Regions from separate parts of the Roseateles sp. GW821-FHT02E12 genome, predicted to be linked through region 3. Evidence: riboswitches for the same ligand, from Rfam matches in the RefSeq annotation. Region 3 holds a riboswitch; each other region holds the start of a gene.

Region 1 (5,543 bases), on a different contig from region 3:
GGGCTTGAGCGCGGCCTGCACGGCGGGGGCGAACTCGACCGACGAGAAGTGGGTGTAGTTCACGCCGGCGCCAACGTAGGGGCGCACGGTGCCGGTCGGGTTGAAGTGGTACTGCAGCGTCAGCGTGGGCGGCAGGTGCTTGAGCGAGCCGATGGCGCTGCCGTTGGAATAGAGGGTCTGCTTCTGCGGATAGGTCAGGATCAGCTCGGCCGCGAGGTTGGGCGCGATGAAGTAGCTGAAGTCGACCTCCGGGAAGGTCTTGTTGTTGATCGACAGACCCAGCCCCGTGCTGTCCTTGTTGGCCGAGTCCAGGCGCAGGGCGCGCACGCGCACCAGCAGCGGGCCTTCGTCGGCCTGGGCCAGCGGGGCGGCCAGCGCGGCAAGGACGGCGACGAGGACGGGAATCTTCTTGAACATGGATGGCTCCTGAGAATGGGGCGGGCCCCGATGGAGTCATTCCACGTCGTGCGTCTTTCGGCGAATTTGATGCAGCGCAACATGGTTGCGCCGCCCTACCCGCGGTGGCGGTGTGGCTTTGTGTTGGGTCAATCTCGCGCGAGATTGCAGGGCATCCGCGCAACGGCGCGGCTGCGGCCGCTCAGCGCCCGAGACCCAGGCGCTTGCAGAGTTCCAGCGTCAACGCGCTCTGGTTGAGCGTGTAGAAGTGGATGCCCGGCGCGCCGCCGTCGATCAGGCGTTCGCACAGGCGGGTGATGACGTCCAGGCCGAAGCCGCGGATGCTGGCGGCGTCGTCCATGAAACCTTCCATCTTCATCTGCACCCAGCGCGGGATGTCGATGCCGTCGCGCTGCGCGAACTGGGCGATGCGGCCGTAGTTGTGGAAGGGCATGATGCCCGGCACGATGGGCTGGGTGACGCCCAGCTTGCGCGCCTCGTCGACGAAGTGGAAATAGGCGTCGGCGTTGAAGAAGAACTGCGTGATCGCGCCGTCGGCGCCGGCGCGCATCTTGTCGGCGAAGTGCTGCATGTCCTTGGCGGCGTAGCGCTGCTGCGGATGCACCTCGGGATAGGCGGCGACCTCGATGTGCCAGTCGGGCCCTTGCGTCTCGCGGATGAAGCTGACCAGCTCCGACGCGTAGCGGAACTCGCCCGCCGTGGCCGTGCCGCTGGGCAGGTCGCCGCGCAGCGCGACGACGCGGTGGATGTTCTGCGCGCGGTAGGTGGCAAGGATCTCGGCGATGTTCTCGCGCGTGGAGCCGACGCAGCTGAGGTGCGGCGCGGCCTCGAAGCCGGCGGCGGCGATGTCCATCACGGCGGACAGCGTCTTGTCGCGTGTGGAGCCGCCGGCGCCGTAGGTGACGCTGAAGTACTGCGGCGACAGCGCGCCCAGTTCCTGCACGACGGTCTTGAGTTTCTCGACGCCGACCGGCGTGTTGGGCGGGAAGAATTCGAACGAAACAGGGGTGCTCATCGGGAGGCCCACAAAAAGAATTCGCGATTGCCATCACCGCCGGTGATGGGGCTGTCGAAATAGTCCAGCACCTTGAGGCCGAGCGCCGTGCAGGCCAGGCGCACGCGGCCTTCCAGGCGGGGGTAATCGGCCTCGTCCTTGACGAGACCGCGCTTGTCCAGCGCCTTCGGGCCCAGCTCGAACTGCGGCTTGATCAGCACCAGCAGGTGGCCGTGCGACTCCAGCCAGGGCAGCAGCTCGGGCAGGCTGCCCACCATGGAGATGAAGCTCAGGTCGCCGACGATGAGCGTGAAGCCGCCCGTCGGCGCATGCGAGCGCAGCCCGGCCAGCTCGCGCACGTGCACGCCTTCCAGCGCCGTCACGCGCGCATCCGCCAGCAGCCGCGGGTGCAGCTGGCTGTGGCCCACGTCGATGCCGACGACATGCCGTGCACCGCGCATCAGCAGGCAGTCGGTGAAGCCGCCGGTGCTCTGGCCGACGTCCAGTACCGTGTGGGTGCGGACGTCGAAGCCGGTGCGTGCCAGCGCCCCCTCCAACTTGAGCCCGCCGCGCGACACATAGCGCAGCTCGGCGTCGTCGGTGACGCGCAGCTGCGCCGTCTCGGGCAGGTCCTCGCCGGCCTTCTTCAGCACGACCCAGCCGGTGGGCGAGGCCCATTCGGCGGCGCCGTTCTGGATCAGGCGCTGCGCGGCCGAGCGCGTGGGCGCCAGGCCTTGGCCTACGAGGATCTGGTCTGCGCGCATCGGCTCTTGATCAGTAGCGATAGGTGTCCGGCTTGTACGGCCCGGCCTTGTTCACGCCGATGTACGCGGCCTGCTCTTCGGTCAGCTCGGTCAGCTGCGCGTTCAGCGTGGTCAGCTGCAGGCGGGCGACCTTTTCGTCCAGGTGCTTGGGCAGCACGTAGACCTGGCCGACGGCGTAGTTGTCCTTGTGCGCGTAGAGCTCGATCTGGGCGATGGTCTGGTTCGCGAACGAGCTGCTCATCACGTAGCTTGGGTGGCCTGTGCCGCAGCCTAGGTTCACGAGGCGGCCCTTGGCCAGCAGGATGATGCGCTTGCCGTCCGGGAAGATGACGTGGTCGACCTGGGGCTTGATCTCTTCCCACTCGTACTTCTCGAGCGACGCGACGTCGATCTCGTTGTCGAAGTGGCCGATGTTGCTGACGATGGCGTTGTTCTTCATCGCGGCCATGTGCTCGTGGCGGATGACGTTCTTGTTGCCGGTCGTCGTCACGAAGATGTCGGCCTTGTCGGCGGCGTATTCCATCGTCACGACGCGGTAGCCTTCCATCGCGGCCTGCAGCGCGCAGATGGGGTCGATCTCGGTCACCCAGACCTGGGCCGACAGCGCACGCAGCGCTTGGGCCGAGCCCTTGCCCACGTCGCCATAGCCGGCCACGACGGCGATCTTGCCGGCCACCATCACGTCGGTCGCGCGCTTGATGCCGTCCACCAGGGATTCACGGCAGCCGTACAGGTTGTCGAACTTGCTCTTCGTGACCGAGTCGTTCACGTTGATGGCGCGGAACAGCAGCGTGCCCTTGGCCGACATTTCCTTCAAGCGGTGCACGCCCGTCGTCGTCTCTTCCGTCACGCCGATGATCTCGGCGCTCTTGCGGGTGTACCAGGTGCCGTCTTCGGCAACCTTCTTCTTGATGGCCGCGAACAGGATGCGCTCTTCCTCGCTGCCGGGGTTGGCCAGCACGGACAGATCCTTCTCGGCCTTCTGGCCCAGGTGCATCAGCAGCGTCGCGTCGCCGCCGTCGTCCAGGATCATGTTCGGGCCTTCGCCCGGCTCGCCCTTGCCGGCGAATTCGAAGATGCGGTGGGTGTAGTCCCAGTAGTCTTCCAGCGTCTCGCCCTTGTAGGCGAACACGGGGGTGCCGACGGCGGCCAGCGCAGCGGCGGCGTGATCCTGCGTCGAGAAGATGTTGCACGAAGCCCAGCGCACTTCGGCGCCCAGGGCTTGCAGCGTCTCGACGAGCACGGCCGTCTGGATGGTCATGTGCAGCGAGCCGGTGACGCGCGCGCCCTTGAGCGGCTGGGTCTCGGCGTGCTCCTTGCGGATGGCCATCAGCGCCGGCATTTCATGCTCGGCGATCTTGATTTCCTTGCGGCCCCAGGCGGCGAGGGACAGGTCTTTGACGAGGTAGTCGGTGGTGCTCATGCGGGCTCCTTCAAGCGAATGAAGCCGCTGGTGCTGTGCCGGGTAGTTCAGGACTCACCCCGGCCAGGGGCCAGCGGGTGAGCGCAGTTGCAGGATGAAGTTCCGAGCCTGGCCTCAATGGTGCTGAGGTTGCAACGCTCCTCGGAAGCCCGCCATTCTATGTGTTGGTCAGGCGGCGGTGGCGCGCAGAAGTGCGACGTCTTCACGCGGCGGCGCACCAAAGAGCCGCCGGTACTCGCGGCTGAACTGCGATGGGCTCTCGTAGCCCACGCGGTGGGCGGCGCTGGCGGCGTCCAGCCCGTCGCCCAGCATCAGCCGGCGCGCCTGCTGCAGCCGCAATGTTTTTTGGAACTGCAAGGGCGACAAGGCTGTGAGCTGCTTGAAGCGCAGGTGCAGCGTCGACGGGCTCATGTGCGCCAGCGCGGCGAGCTCGTCGATGGAGAGCGGCTCGGCAAAGCGGCTCGTCAACTGCTCGATGACGCGGTTGAGCCGGCGCGCCACGCCATCGCCCTGGGCCAGCGCGCGCAGCCGTGGGCCGAGCGGCCCGGTCAGCACGCGGTAGAGGATCTCGCGCTGCAGCAGTGGCGCCAGCGTCTTCAGGTCCTGCGGGCTGTCCAGCAGCTGCAGCAGGCGCAGCGCCGCGTCCAGCAGCGGCGCGGTGACGGGCGCGACCTGCAGGCCGGCGTCGCTCTCGGCGGCTGGTGCGTCGCCGTCCAGCAGCAGCTCAGCCAGGGCTTGGGTCTCGCAGCTCAGCCGCAGGCAGACGTAGGGCTTGTCGGGGCTGGCCTCGACGACGCGACCGCGCGGCAGCGTCGTCACCGGCACGATCAGGCATTGCATCGCGTCGTAGTGCACGACGCGCTCGCCCAGCGTGGCCTGCTTGCGGCCCTGCAGCACCAGCACCAGGCCGGGTTCGTAGATGGCCGGCACCGGCAGCGCGGGGGCGCTGGCGCGGATCAGGCGCAGCCAGGGGAGAGCCGTCTGATGCAGGCCGTCGCCGGGCGTGCGGGCGAGTGCGAGCGCGACGGTGCGTTCACGCAGGGCCTGGAGATCGTCGTCAGTGGACATGCAGGCGATTGTGCAAAGGCTTGCGTCGGCCCGACGCTGCGTGGGGCCTTGAGCCGGAGGATCAGGCAAGCATGCCCGAGCTTTGTGCTGGGCGAGTGCCCCGCCGGTTTCTAAGCTCTCGCCATCCCGTCGATGATCCCTTCAAGGAGCCCACCATGACCCACTCACCCCTGTCTCGCCGCCGCCTCGGCACCCACGGCCCCGACGTCTCGGCCCTCGGCCTGGGCTGCATGGGCATGTCCGATTTCTACGGCCCGGCCGACGACGCGCAATCGCTGGGAGTGCTGCACCACGCGCTGGACATCGGCATCAACTTCCTCGACACGGCCGACATGTACGGCATTGGCGCCAACGAGCGCCTGCTGTCGCCACTGCTGGCCGCGCGCCGCGCCGAGGTCGTCATCGCCACCAAGTTCGGCCATGTGCGTGCGCCGGATGGCGCTGCCGTGCGCATTGACGGCAGCCCAGCCTATGTGCGCGAGGCCTGCGACGCGAGCCTGAAGCGGCTGGGCGTCGACCGCATCGACCTCTACTACCAGCACCGCGTCGACAAGACCGTGCCCATCGAGGAGACGGTCGGCGCGATGGCCGAGCTGGTGAAGGTGGGCAAGGTCAAGCACCTGGGCCTGTCCGAAGCCTCGGCCGCCACCATCCGCCGCGCCCACGCCGTGCACCCTATCGCGGCCGTGCAGACCGAGTATTCGCTGTGGAGCCGCGACGTCGAGGCCGAGGTGCTGCCGACCTGCCGCGAGCTGGGCATCGCGCTGGTGCCCTATAGCCCGCTGGGCCGCGGCTTCCTGACCGGCGCCATCCGCTCGGCCAACCAGCTCGCTGCGGACGACCGCCGCCGCGTGCACCCGCGCTTCCAGGGCGAGAA
Region 2 (5,543 bases), on a different contig from region 3:
GCGGCGCGAGGCGAAGTAGTCGTCGCGCTGCATCTCGGCCGCGACGTGCTGCATCTCCTCGAGGCTCGGCGTGATCAGGCCCGACAGGCCAATGATGTCCGCGCCCTCTTCCTTGGCTTTGCGAAGGATGTCCTGGGCCGGCACCATGACGCCCATGTTGACGACCTCGTAGTTGTTGCACTGCAAGACCACCGTGACGATGTTCTTGCCGATGTCGTGCACATCGCCCTTGACGGTGGCGATGACGATCTTGCCCTTGGGCTTGGCGTCGCCGCCGCCTTCGATCAGCAGGCGCTTTTCTTCCTCGATGTAGGGCAGCAGGTGGGCCACGGCCTGCTTCATCACGCGGGCGCTCTTCACCACCTGCGGCAGGAACATCTTGCCCTGGCCGAACAGGTCGCCGACGACGTTCATGCCGGCCATCAGCGGGCCTTCGATGACGTGCAGCGGGCGGCCGCCGCCCGCGGAGATGGCAACCCAGGCCTCCTCGGTGTCCTCGGTGATGAAGTCGGTGATGCCGTGCACCAGCGCGTGCGACAGCCGCTGGTTCACGTCGCCCGCGCGCCAGGCCAGGCGGGCGGAGTCGTCCTTGCCGGCGCTCTTGGCGCGGTCGGCGATCTCGATCAAACGCTCACCGGCATCAGCCCGGCGGTTCAGCACCACGTCTTCCACGCGCTCGCGCAGCTCGGCGTCGAGGTCGTCGTACACGCCCACCATGCCGGCGTTGACGATGCCCATGTCCATGCCCGCCTGGATGGCGTGGTACAGGAACACGGTGTGGATGGCCTCGCGCACCGGCTCGTTGCCGCGGAAGCTGAAGGACACGTTGCTCACACCGCCCGACACCTTGGCGCCGGGCAGGTTCTGCTTGATCCAGCGCGTGGCCTCGATGAAGTCCACGGCGTAGTTGTCGTGCTCCTCGATGCCCGTGGCGATGGCGAAGATGTTGGGGTCGAAGATGATGTCCTCGGGCGGGAAATCCACCTCGTCCACGAGGAAGCGGTAGGCCCGCTCGCAGATCTCCTTCTTGCGCGCGAAGGTGTCGGCCTGGCCTTTCTCATCGAAGGCCATCACGACCGCGGCCGCGCCGAAGCGCTTCACCAGCTTGGCCTGGCGCTTGAACTCGGCCTCGCCTTCCTTCAGCGAGATGGAGTTGACGATGCCCTTGCCCTGGATGCACTTCAGGCCGGCCTCGATGACGCTCCACTTGGACGAGTCGATCATGATCGGCACACGGGCGATCTCGGGCTCGCCGGCGATCAGGTTCAGGAAGCGCACCATGGCCGCCTGGCTGTCCAGCATGGCCTCGTCCATGTTGATGTCGATGACCTGCGCGCCGTTCTCCACCTGCTGGCGCGCCACGGCCAGCGCCTGCTCGAACTGGCCCGCGAGGATCATGCGGGCGAAGGCCTTGGAGCCGGTGACGTTGGTGCGCTCGCCGATGTTGACGAACAGGCTGCTGGAGTCGATGGCAACAGGTTCCAGGCCGGAGAGCTTGAGCGCGGGAGGCGAAGGGGGGGTGGTCATCGATGGCATCTCAGGCGGAAGATCGATGAGCGCCGTTTCAGAAATCCGAGCCTGGCAGGCAAGAAAACCCGTCGCAGCGCTCCTCGGATGGGCGGGAATTCTACGCAGCCGCCCCTTCGCCGTAGCTCAAGAACGGCTCGCTTAAGCCGAAGGCCCATGAGAATGCCCTGATCCATGGCCTCTGAACTCATCCCTCTGCCCACCCGCACGCTGCGGCTGGGCATGACACTGCCCTACGACCTCTTCGACGCCAGCGGCAAGCTGCTGTTCGCGCGCGGCCAGGTGCTGCGCGACTCCCCACTGGTGCGCAGCCTCGTCGACGGCGGCGCCTGGGTGAACTCCGCCGACACGATGGAATACCAGCGCGCGCTGGCCCACCGGCTGGACACCATGGTCATGCAGGACGTGCCGCTGTCCGACATCGCCAAGGCCGACGGCGCCTTCCGGCTGGACTCGCTGGTGCCGGCCAAGGTGGAACAAGGCCCGCGCGAGGCCTGGTCTGACCTGCTGCTGCACACCCACGGCCTGCTGCGCGAGGCCGATCCGGTGGACTTCACCGGCCGCCTCGTTACCCTGCGCGACGCCGCGCTGAAGCGCCTGCACGCCCACCCCGACGCAACGCTGATGCTGCTGGTGTTCGAGAGCAGCCAGGAGTTCGGCGACTACAGCGCCCGCCACGCGCTGCTGACGCTGCTGCTGGCCGACCTCGTCGCCCAACAACTGCAGCTGCCGCCCGCGCTGCGCGAGGCCCTGCAGGGCGCCGCGCTGACGATGAACTACGGCGCCGGCGCCGCGCATGATCGCCTGGCCAACCAGGTCGACACCGCCACACCCGCGCAGCGCCAGGCCCTGGCCGCCCATGGCGACCGTGCGGCGGCCAAGCTCGCCCAGGTCGGCGTCACCGACGAGGCCTGGCTGACGGCCGTGCGCCTTCACCACGAAGCCGGGCCCGGCCCGCTGGCAAGCCGCGGCGACGGCGAGCGGCTGGCACGCCTGCTGCGCCGCATCGACCTCTTCGGTGCGCGCCTGTCGCCCCGCCGCAGCCGCCAGGCCCTGAGCGGTGCCGCCGCGGCGCGCGCCGTCTTTCTCGACGAACACCAGCAGCCCGACGAAGCCGGCGCGGCCCTCATCAAGACCGTCGGCCTCTACCCGCCGGGCAGCATCGTGCGGCTGGCCAACGGCGAGATCGGCATCGTCTTCAAGCGTGGCTTCAGCGCCAACGAGCCGCTGGTGGCCGCGCTGATCGGCAAGAGCGGCAGCCCCTTGAGCAACCCCGTGCCGCGCGACACGCGGCTGGCCTCGCAGGCCATCGCGGCCAGCCTGGCGCCGGCGGAGCTGAAGCTGCGTGTGAACCTGGAAGCGCTGCTCAAGCTCTGAGCGCGCCCTGACGTCACCCAGCAAGAGCGGCCCACGGGCCGCTCTTTTCATTCGGCACTTGCGTTTGCCGAACTGTGCATATATTCTGTGTATACACATTATGCACAGCAGTCTTTTCATCTCCCAGACGGACGCCCGGCCGATGTATCTGCAGATCGTCGAGCAGATCCGCCAGCGCGTCGCCGCCGGGGACTGGCCGGCCGGGCAGGAGCTGCCGTCCATCCGGGCGTTGGCGGCGGACCTGCGGGTCAGCGTCATCACCGTGAAGCGCGCCTACCTGGACCTGGAATCCGAAGGCGTCATCGTCACCCGCCACGGCAAAGGCTCCTTCGTGGCCGACGCGCAAGGCCTGGCCAAGGACATGCGCCTGGCCCAGCTCGACACCCACCTCGCCGCCGCCAGCGAGATCGCTCGCTCCCTCGTCATGCCTGAACCCGAACTCATCGAACGACTGCGCAGCGCGCTGCAACACCAGGAGGCCGACCAATGAGCGCCAAGGCCATTGAAATGAACGGCGTGCGCAAGGCGTTCCGCTTCTTCACGCTGGAAGACGTGTCCCTCGACCTCGAGCACGGCCAGATCATGGGCCTCGTCGGCCCCAACGGCGCCGGCAAGAGCACCACCATCCGGCTGCTGATGGGCATGCTGACGGCCGACGCCGGCAGCATCCGCCTGCTGGGCCACGACATCCCTCGCAGCCAGGCCGCCGCCAAGGCCGACGTGGGCTTCGTCAGCGACGACATGAAGCTGCTGCCGCAGGCCACGCTGGCCTGGCACATGGACTTCGTCGCGTCCATCTACCCAAGCTGGGACGCGGCCTATGCCGCCACGCTGTTGAAGCGCTTCGGCCTGCACGCGGGGCAGATGGCCAAGAGCCTGTCCACCGGCGAGCAGGCCAAGGCCCTGCTGCTGCTGGCCCTGGCGCGGCGCCCTCGCCTGCTGGTGCTGGACGAGCCCACGTCGGGGATGGACCCGGTCGCCCGGCAAGAGCTGCTGACCGAGTTCATGGACGTGCTGCGCGACGACAGCCGCTCCATCCTGTTCTCGTCCCACAACACGGTGGACGTGGAGCGCATCTCCGACCGCATCACCTTCATCGACCGCGGCCGCGTCGTCGCGTCGAACAACAAGGAAGACTTCCTCGAACGCTGGCGCACGCTGCGGCTGCGGTTGCCGGAGGGCGCACCCGATTGGCCTGCCTCGCACTGGCCGGAGATCGTCCACCGCGACATCGACGGCCCCAACATCACGCTGACGGTCGACGGTTTCAGCGAAGACTTCGTCGCCCGCCTCGGCGCGCCGGTGCAGGACGTTTACCGCATGAGCCTGGAGGAGGTGTTCGTCGCCACCGTCATGCACAGCAGGGAGGCACGGCCATGAACCTGCTCACACGCAAGCTCATCGCCAAGGAGCTCTATGTCTACCGCTGGCTGCTGGTCGGCGCCACCGCCGCGGGCTTCGCGGGCCTGTTGAGCGCGACCTCCGGCGACGTGGGCTTCAACATCGGCTTCATCGTCTGGCTGACCGCTGTCATCGCGCTCGGCGTGATGCTCGCGCTGTTCGGCGTCGCCCAGGAACGCAAGGAGCGCTCGCTGCTCTTCATGCTCAGCCTGCCGCTGTCGCCCGGCGACTACGTGCGCGCCAAGCTGCTGGGCCTGCTCGCCTGCTTCCTGCTGCCGTGGGCCGCACTCAGCGGCGGCGCGCTGGCGCTCATCCTCGTCATGCCTGGCATCGCGGACGGCCTGCTGCCCTATGCCGTGCTGCTGTGCGTCTTCCTGCTGCTGAACTTTGCGCTGGTGCTGTGCGGTGCGCTGCACATCGCCTCCGAGGCTGCCATGGGCGGGTTGATCATCCTCACGAACATGTCGGTCTCGCTCTTCATGATGGGCGTGGGCCGCATTCCCGAGGTGGGGCAGTACATGCTCGCCGCCACCCCAGTCTGGAACGCCGCGTTCTGGCTGCTCCTCGCCGCGGAACTGGCCGCGACGCTTCTTGCCCTGTCCCTGCCCCTGCTCATCGCCGCGCGGCGGCGCGATTTCATCTAGGAGCGCTCATGACTTCCCAACCCAACGGCGAGAGGCTGCACGCCCTCGACGCAGTGCGGAGCTTTGCCCTTTTGCTGGGCGTTGCCTTCCACGCGATGCTGTCCTTCATCCCCGGCATGCCGCCCGGCCTGTGGGCGATGAACGACAACTCGCCGAGCGCCTTCCTGGCCGACGCGAGCTTCGTGGCGCACAGCTTCCGCATGACGCTGTTCTTCTTCATCGCGGGCTACTTCGCGCGGCTGCTGCACCAGAAGCACGGCACTGCCGGCTTCTGGGCCAACCGCGGCAAGCGCATCGCCGTGCCGCTGGTGGTGGGCTGGCTGCTGCTCTTCCCGGCCATCATCTTCGTGTGGGGGCTGGGCATGCAGAAAGTGTTCAACGGCGCGCCGCCCGCGCCGCCGGAAATGCCCAAGACCTTCGGCGCGCTGCCGCTGTTCCACCTCTGGTTCCTGTACCAGTTGCTGTGGCTGTACGCCGGCGCGCTGGTGGTGCGCGCGGCAATAGCCGCGCTGGACCGGGGCCAGGTGCTGCGCGGCCTGGTGGACCGCGTCGTGACCGGCGCCCTGCGCTGGCCCGCCGGTGCGCTGGTGCTGG
Region 3 (5,543 bases):
CAAGGCCAAGCGCAGCTTCCGGGCAATGGACGTCAGGCCTTGACGGGATAACGCCACACCAGCGCCGCGCTGGCCAGCAGCATCAGCAGCACGCCGCCGAACAGCGGTGCCGCGCTGTCGGCATGACCCATGAAGGGCGCCACGACCTGCGTGCCCAAGGCGCCGGCGCCCAGCAGGGCCAGGATCAGCATGGCGGTGGCCCGGCCCATCTGAGCGGGCGGCAGGGCGAGTGCGTCGCCAAAGGTGACGGGCCCGCGGATGGCCAGCGCGCCGCAGAAGCAGAACCAGAAGGCCACCACGGCGGGGTAAGGAAGCTGGCCCAACGCGAGCGATGCGACGAGCGCGAGCGAACAGGCCACCACCTGCAAGGCGCTGCCCAGCCGCACCACCCGCGCATGGCCCAGCCGCGCGGCGAGCCGGCCCGACTGCGTCGCGAACAGCATGAAGGCGCTGACGCCGATGACCTGCTGCATGGCGAAGGCGCCCGAGCCCAGGCCCAGCGTGTGCTGCAGCAGCTGGGGCGAACTGGCCAGGAAGGTCAGCAAGGCGCCGATGCACAGCGCATGTGACAGCGCCAGGCGCAGGAAGCGCGGGTTGCGCGCGATGCCCAGATAGCTGGCGTGGTGAGCCATGTCCAGCCCGGGCAGCCGGCGCGGCGCGATCTTGACCACCCAGGGCAGCACGACCAGCGCCAGCACCATCAGCACCCAGAACGTGCCGCGCCAGTCCGTCACGCGCAGCAGCAGCGCACCAACGACCGGCGCAGCCGCCGGCACGATGGACTCGACCATCGCGATCGCGGCAATGCCGCGCACAACGTCCGCATCGGCCAGCGTGGCCCGCACGACGCTGGGCGCCACGATGGTGGCCGCCGCAGCTGCCACGCCCTGCAGCAGGCGCAGCACCAGCAGCGTCTCGATGTTGGGCGCCAGCGCGCAGCCCAGGCTGGTCAGTGCCAGCAGCGCCAGGCCCACCTCCATGCACAGGCGCGGGCCGAGGCGATTCAACAGCTCGCCCCACAGCAACTGGGCGCCGGCCAGCCCGGCGAGGTAGACGGCCACGGTGGCCTGGGCGAGCGGCACGCTGATGCCCAGCGCCGACTGCAGCGCCGGCACGGCAGGCAGATAGAGATCCAACGCGGCCATGCTGACGCCGGTGACGAAGGCCAACGGCAGGATGGTGCGTATGGATGCGGAGGATGCGGGGGCGGAATGCAAAAGGGCCTCTTCTTCACAGAGGGCGCCCTTGTCCTGTCGTCAGCACCGAGCGTGGCGGAGATCCTCCGTCGCAGCACCCCTCGGCGTGACGGCGCCGTCGAGCGGCGCGAGACCGGATTCTAAGGAACGGTCAAAGCCGCAGTGACTCGCTCAGAGAAAGCGCACCTTGCAGCGCACGCCGGCCGGGATGTCGCCGTTCGGGTTGGGCAGCTCCAGCCGCACGCCGAACGAGCCGCTGGCCGAGTCCATGACGCCGTCGACGACCTTGATCTGTGCCTTCCACTGCCCCTTGAGCGGTGCCTCCGGTGTGATCTCGGCCGTGCGCCCGGCCTTGAGCTGGCCCACCAGCGACACGGGCAGCACGACCTCGACACGCAGTGGATTGGTCTGCGCCATCTTCAGGATGGGGCGCGAGCCCTCGCCGGTGAAGGCCAGCTCGCCGGGGTTCTGGAGCCGGTCGGTGACGACGCCATTGAACGGCGCGCGCAGGGCCCGCTGCTTCATGACGGCGCCCAGGCGCTGGGCTTCGATGCCGGCCAGGCGGCGGTTGTCCACGGCCAGCGCCAGTTCGGCCTCGGCCACGCGCAGTTCGGCCTGAGCTTCGTCGCGGTCCTGGGCGGTGATGTAGTTCTGCTCACGCAGGTCCTCGCGGCGGCGGAACTTCTCGCGAGCGTAGTCGGCGCGGGCGCGGGCCACGCGCAGCTCGGCCTCGGATTCGGCGCGCTGCTGCGCACCGGCCAGGGCTTCGCGCTCGACGCTGCCGTCCAGCAGCACCAGCGTGTCGCCAGCGCGCACCTGGCTGCCGCGCTCCACCAGCACCTTGTCGATGAGGGCATTGGCGGGGCTGCGGATCTCGATGCGCTGGTTGGGTTCGATGAGGCAGTCGTAGCCCGCTGGCGCGGCAGGAGCGACGGGAGCGGAAGCAGGCTTGGGCGCCTGCGCGAGCGCGGCCGAGGACAACAGCAGAAGAGGCAGGGCTTTCATATCTGGTTTCCGGCGAATCCAAGCAGGTTGTCGAGTTGGCGGTCGGCCTTGAGCGTGCGGCGGCGCATGGCGGCGTGCAGGCGGCCGGCATGGCCTTGCGCCGTGCGGCGCAGCAGCTCCAGCGCCCAGGTGGGGAGTTCGTCGCGGCCGGTGAAGAGCCGGCCTAGCAGCGCCTGCAGCGTGGCGGCATGGGCCGTGAAGATCTCGTCGTCGAGCGCCACGATGGCCAGCGCCACGCCGGGGTCGCCCTGGCGCGCGCCGCGGCCGACGAGCTGGCGGTCGATGCGGGCCGAGTCGTGGAACTCCGTCAGCAACACGGCCAGGCCGCCCTTGGCCGTCACGCTGGGCTCGAGGTGGATGTCGGTGCCGCGCCCGGCCATGTTGGTGGCCACCGTCACGGCACCGGGCTCGCCGGCGGTGGAGACGATGTCGGCCTCCTCCTTGTCCTGGCGCGCGTTCAGCACGCGGTGGACCTGGCGCGGGCCGAGTTCTTCGGACAACGCGACCGAGGCTCGCACCGAACGCGTGCCAACCAGCACAGGCCGGCCGCAGGCGAGCTGCCCGCCGATGGCTTCGCGCACGGCCGTCCACTTGGCGGCCTGCGTGCGCAGCAGGCGGGCCGGGAGCGTGACGCGCTGGTCGGGCTTGTGCGTGGGCAGCCGAACGACGTCCAGGCGGTAGACGGTGTTCAGCTCGGGTGCCACCTCCGCGGCCGTGCCCGTCATGCCGGCCAGGCGCAGGTAGCGGCAGAAGAAGCGCTGGAAGGTGATGCGGGCCAGGGTGCGTGCGGGCTCCGTCAGGTCGAGTGCCTCCTTGGCTTCGATCATCTGATGCAGGCCGCCTTCCCAACTGCGGCCCTCCAGCACGCGGCCGGTGTACTCGTCGACGATCTGCACGGCGCCGTCGATGACGACGTAGTGCTGGTCACGATGGAAGAGATGCAGCGCGCGCAGCGCCTGGCCAACGAGGTGTTCGCGCCCGCGAGCCACGCCCCAGATGCCGCCCATGCCTTCAGTGGCCTCGCGCACCGCAGGCAGGCCGGCGGCTTCGAAGTGCAGGCTGTGGCGGGCGGCGTCGATGCCGAAGTGCTCACCGAGCTTCAGCGTCGCAGCGATCTTCAGCGCCTGCTGGTAGTCCGTCGCGTCGGGCGGGTCGCCCTGGCGCTCGGACAGGATCAGCGGCGTGCGGGCTTCGTCGATGAGGATGGAATCGGCCTCGTCGACGATGGCGAAGTGCAGGCCGCGCAGCAGCAGCGGCTGGGGCAGGCGCCCGTGCAGCTGGCGTGCCTGCATCTGCGCCGGGCTGACGCGGCCACCGGCGGCGACGCGGTCGCGCAGGTAGTCGAACACCAGGCTCTGGTTGGTGCAGTAGGTGATGGGCCGCTGGTAGGCCTCGCGCTTGGCCTCGTGTTCCAGGCTTGCCCAGACGACACCGGCAGTGAGGCCGAAGAAGTTGAACAGCGGCTGCATCAGTTCGCAGTCGCGGCGGGCGAGGTAGTCGTTGACGGTGACGACGTGGGTTGGGAGTCCTGCAGCGCCGGCGATGGCGGCGGCGAGCCCGGCGGTGAGGGTCTTGCCTTCACCCGTCTGCATCTCGGCCAGGCGGCCTTCGAGCAGGACGGCGGCGCCCATGAGTTGGGTGTCGAAGGGGCGTTTGTCGAGGCTTCGGCGGGCGCCCTCGCGGACGAGGGCCATGACCTCGGCAAGACCTGAGGCGCGGCCGGCTTGGACGGCGGCGGGGGCTGACTTGAAGAGGCGGCGGCGGAGTTCTGTGTCCGTCTGTTGCTGGATCTCGGCTTCGAGGTCGCCGGCGGCTTTGGCCATCGCTCGGAGGGTGGGGACGGCGGGGATGAGGCGGCGCTTGAGGCGCCACAGGATGCCGCGGGCGAAGCGGTCGTGGAGGGGCTCGTCGATGTCCCGGCGCTCGGGGAAGATGCCGTGGGCGAGGGATTCGCCGATGTCGAGGGGGAGCGTGGCGGCGGTCATGGTTGCCGCCTTTGGAACTCAGTGAGACACGCCTCGGTACTCTTGCGTCTTGCCGAGTGTGGTGCCGGGAGTCCGCCCCGGCGGGCGGGTAACTTTCTTCTGCGGGGCCAGAAGAAAGTCACCAAAGAAGAGGCCCTGAACCGCACCTCAGCATCACTCGCGCTCACTGCGCATGCCAACGAACGCTCGTCGTGTGGGCAGACGCGAACCGCTGCGCTCTCGCTGCTGTCCCTATCGCCACTGTCACTCATCGCACCTTCAGGCCGCCTAACGCGCGGCTGCACGCCGGGCTCACCAGAAATGCGAAGAGCGTCGCTCGGGCGACGCGACCCGTGCGCAGCATCCATCTGGCGTCGCCCCAGCGACGCGGTATTCCCGGTATTCCCTGGTGAGTCCGGCGTGCAGCCGACGTTAGGCGGCGTGCAGTGGCCCTCACGGTGCTCGTCATAAGGACAGCAGCGAGAGCGAAGCGGGTCGCGTCTGGGCGCAATGTCGGTGGGTGTTTTCGCGCGACGCTCTAGGCGTCGTCGCGATCGTGTGCGGTTCAGCGCCTCTTCTTTGGTGACTTTCTTCTGGCGCCGCAGAAGAAAGTTACCGCGCTGCCGGGCGCGGCACCCGGCACCACATTCGGCAAGACACAGGAGTACCGAGGCGTGTCTCGTCATAGCTGAAAGTGCGACAAGAACAACCGCCGCAGACCATCCCAAACCCGCACCGCCACCGGCTGCGACTCATGCTCCAACCGCACCAAAACGCGCGCACCGATCTGCCGATACGGCATCTCCTGCCCCAGCTGCAGCTCATGCTCGAACAGCGTCTGCAGCGCCTGCAACCCCTTGGGATCATGCGGATCCAACGGAATATCCCCACCCGCCGCCGTCCCCAACGCTGGGCTCGGTAGCTCACGAGCCGCCGCCGGCACGCTCCGAGTCAACCGGGCGTCGTAGCTGACGCTGGGCTGCTGCGGCAGCCTCACCTCGAAGCCTCTCACCGCCGCGCTCTGCCACTGCGGCAGCACGAGGCGCACGCGCGCCGGGCCGGCTGTGTCGATGTGGCCCAGCACCTCGCCGCGCTTGAGGAAGCGGCCTGGCAGGTCATCCGGCCGCGTCAGCAGCAGCACACCGGAAACCTCGGCCCGCACGATGAGTTTGGCAGCCTCGCCTTCCAACGAAGCCAGCGCCGCCTGTTCGCGCTTCACCTCCTCGGCCAGCAGCGCCGCCCGTGCCGGCGCGATGCCAATGACGCCGAAGGCCGCGTCGTGCTTGGCCTGGGCCAGCTCGAGCCGGCCGCGCTGCTCGCCCACGCGGGCGTCCAGCGCCGGGTCGACGAGTTCGGCCACCGGCTGGCCTTCCAGCAC

The links. Region 3 has a riboswitch for S-adenosylhomocysteine ahead of AC07V5_RS24040 (MFS transporter). Riboswitches for the same ligand answer to the same signal wherever they lie in the genome.
Region 1: another riboswitch for S-adenosylhomocysteine. It lies ahead of ahcY (adenosylhomocysteinase); the one in region 3 lies ahead of AC07V5_RS24040 (MFS transporter).
Region 2: another riboswitch for S-adenosylhomocysteine. It lies ahead of metH (methionine synthase); the one in region 3 lies ahead of AC07V5_RS24040 (MFS transporter).

Annotation. Positions count from the first base shown of each region.
Region 1 is NZ_JBWKVK010000001.1:1,738,292-1,743,834, forward strand. Features, by position in the region: gene AC07V5_RS08330 (OmpW/AlkL family protein) at 1-417, opposite strand, end outside; gene metF (methylenetetrahydrofolate reductase [NAD(P)H]) at 599-1,432, opposite strand; gene AC07V5_RS08340 (TlyA family RNA methyltransferase) at 1,429-2,175, opposite strand; gene ahcY (adenosylhomocysteinase) at 2,186-3,598, opposite strand; S-adenosyl-L-homocysteine riboswitch at 3,671-3,746, opposite strand; gene AC07V5_RS08350 (AraC family transcriptional regulator) at 3,767-4,666, opposite strand; gene AC07V5_RS08355 (aldo/keto reductase) at 4,822-5,543, shown strand, end outside.
Region 2 is NZ_JBWKVK010000001.1:1,672,323-1,677,865, reverse strand. Features, by position in the region: gene metH (methionine synthase) at 1-1,527, opposite strand, end outside; S-adenosyl-L-homocysteine riboswitch at 1,548-1,618, opposite strand; gene AC07V5_RS08060 (HD-GYP domain-containing protein) at 1,702-2,904, shown strand; gene AC07V5_RS08055 (GntR family transcriptional regulator) at 3,047-3,394, shown strand; gene AC07V5_RS08050 (ABC transporter ATP-binding protein) at 3,391-4,284, shown strand; gene AC07V5_RS08045 (hypothetical protein) at 4,281-4,949, shown strand; gene AC07V5_RS08040 (ATP-binding cassette domain-containing protein) at 4,958-5,543, shown strand, end outside.
Region 3 is NZ_JBWKVK010000004.1:250,380-255,922, reverse strand. Features, by position in the region: gene AC07V5_RS24045 (DUF3616 domain-containing protein) at 1-43, shown strand, start outside; gene AC07V5_RS24040 (MFS transporter) at 33-1,217, opposite strand; S-adenosyl-L-homocysteine riboswitch at 1,231-1,305, opposite strand; gene AC07V5_RS24035 (efflux RND transporter periplasmic adaptor subunit) at 1,368-2,201, opposite strand; gene AC07V5_RS24030 (preprotein translocase subunit SecA) at 2,198-4,186, opposite strand; gene AC07V5_RS24025 (PqqD family peptide modification chaperone) at 4,848-5,543, opposite strand, start outside.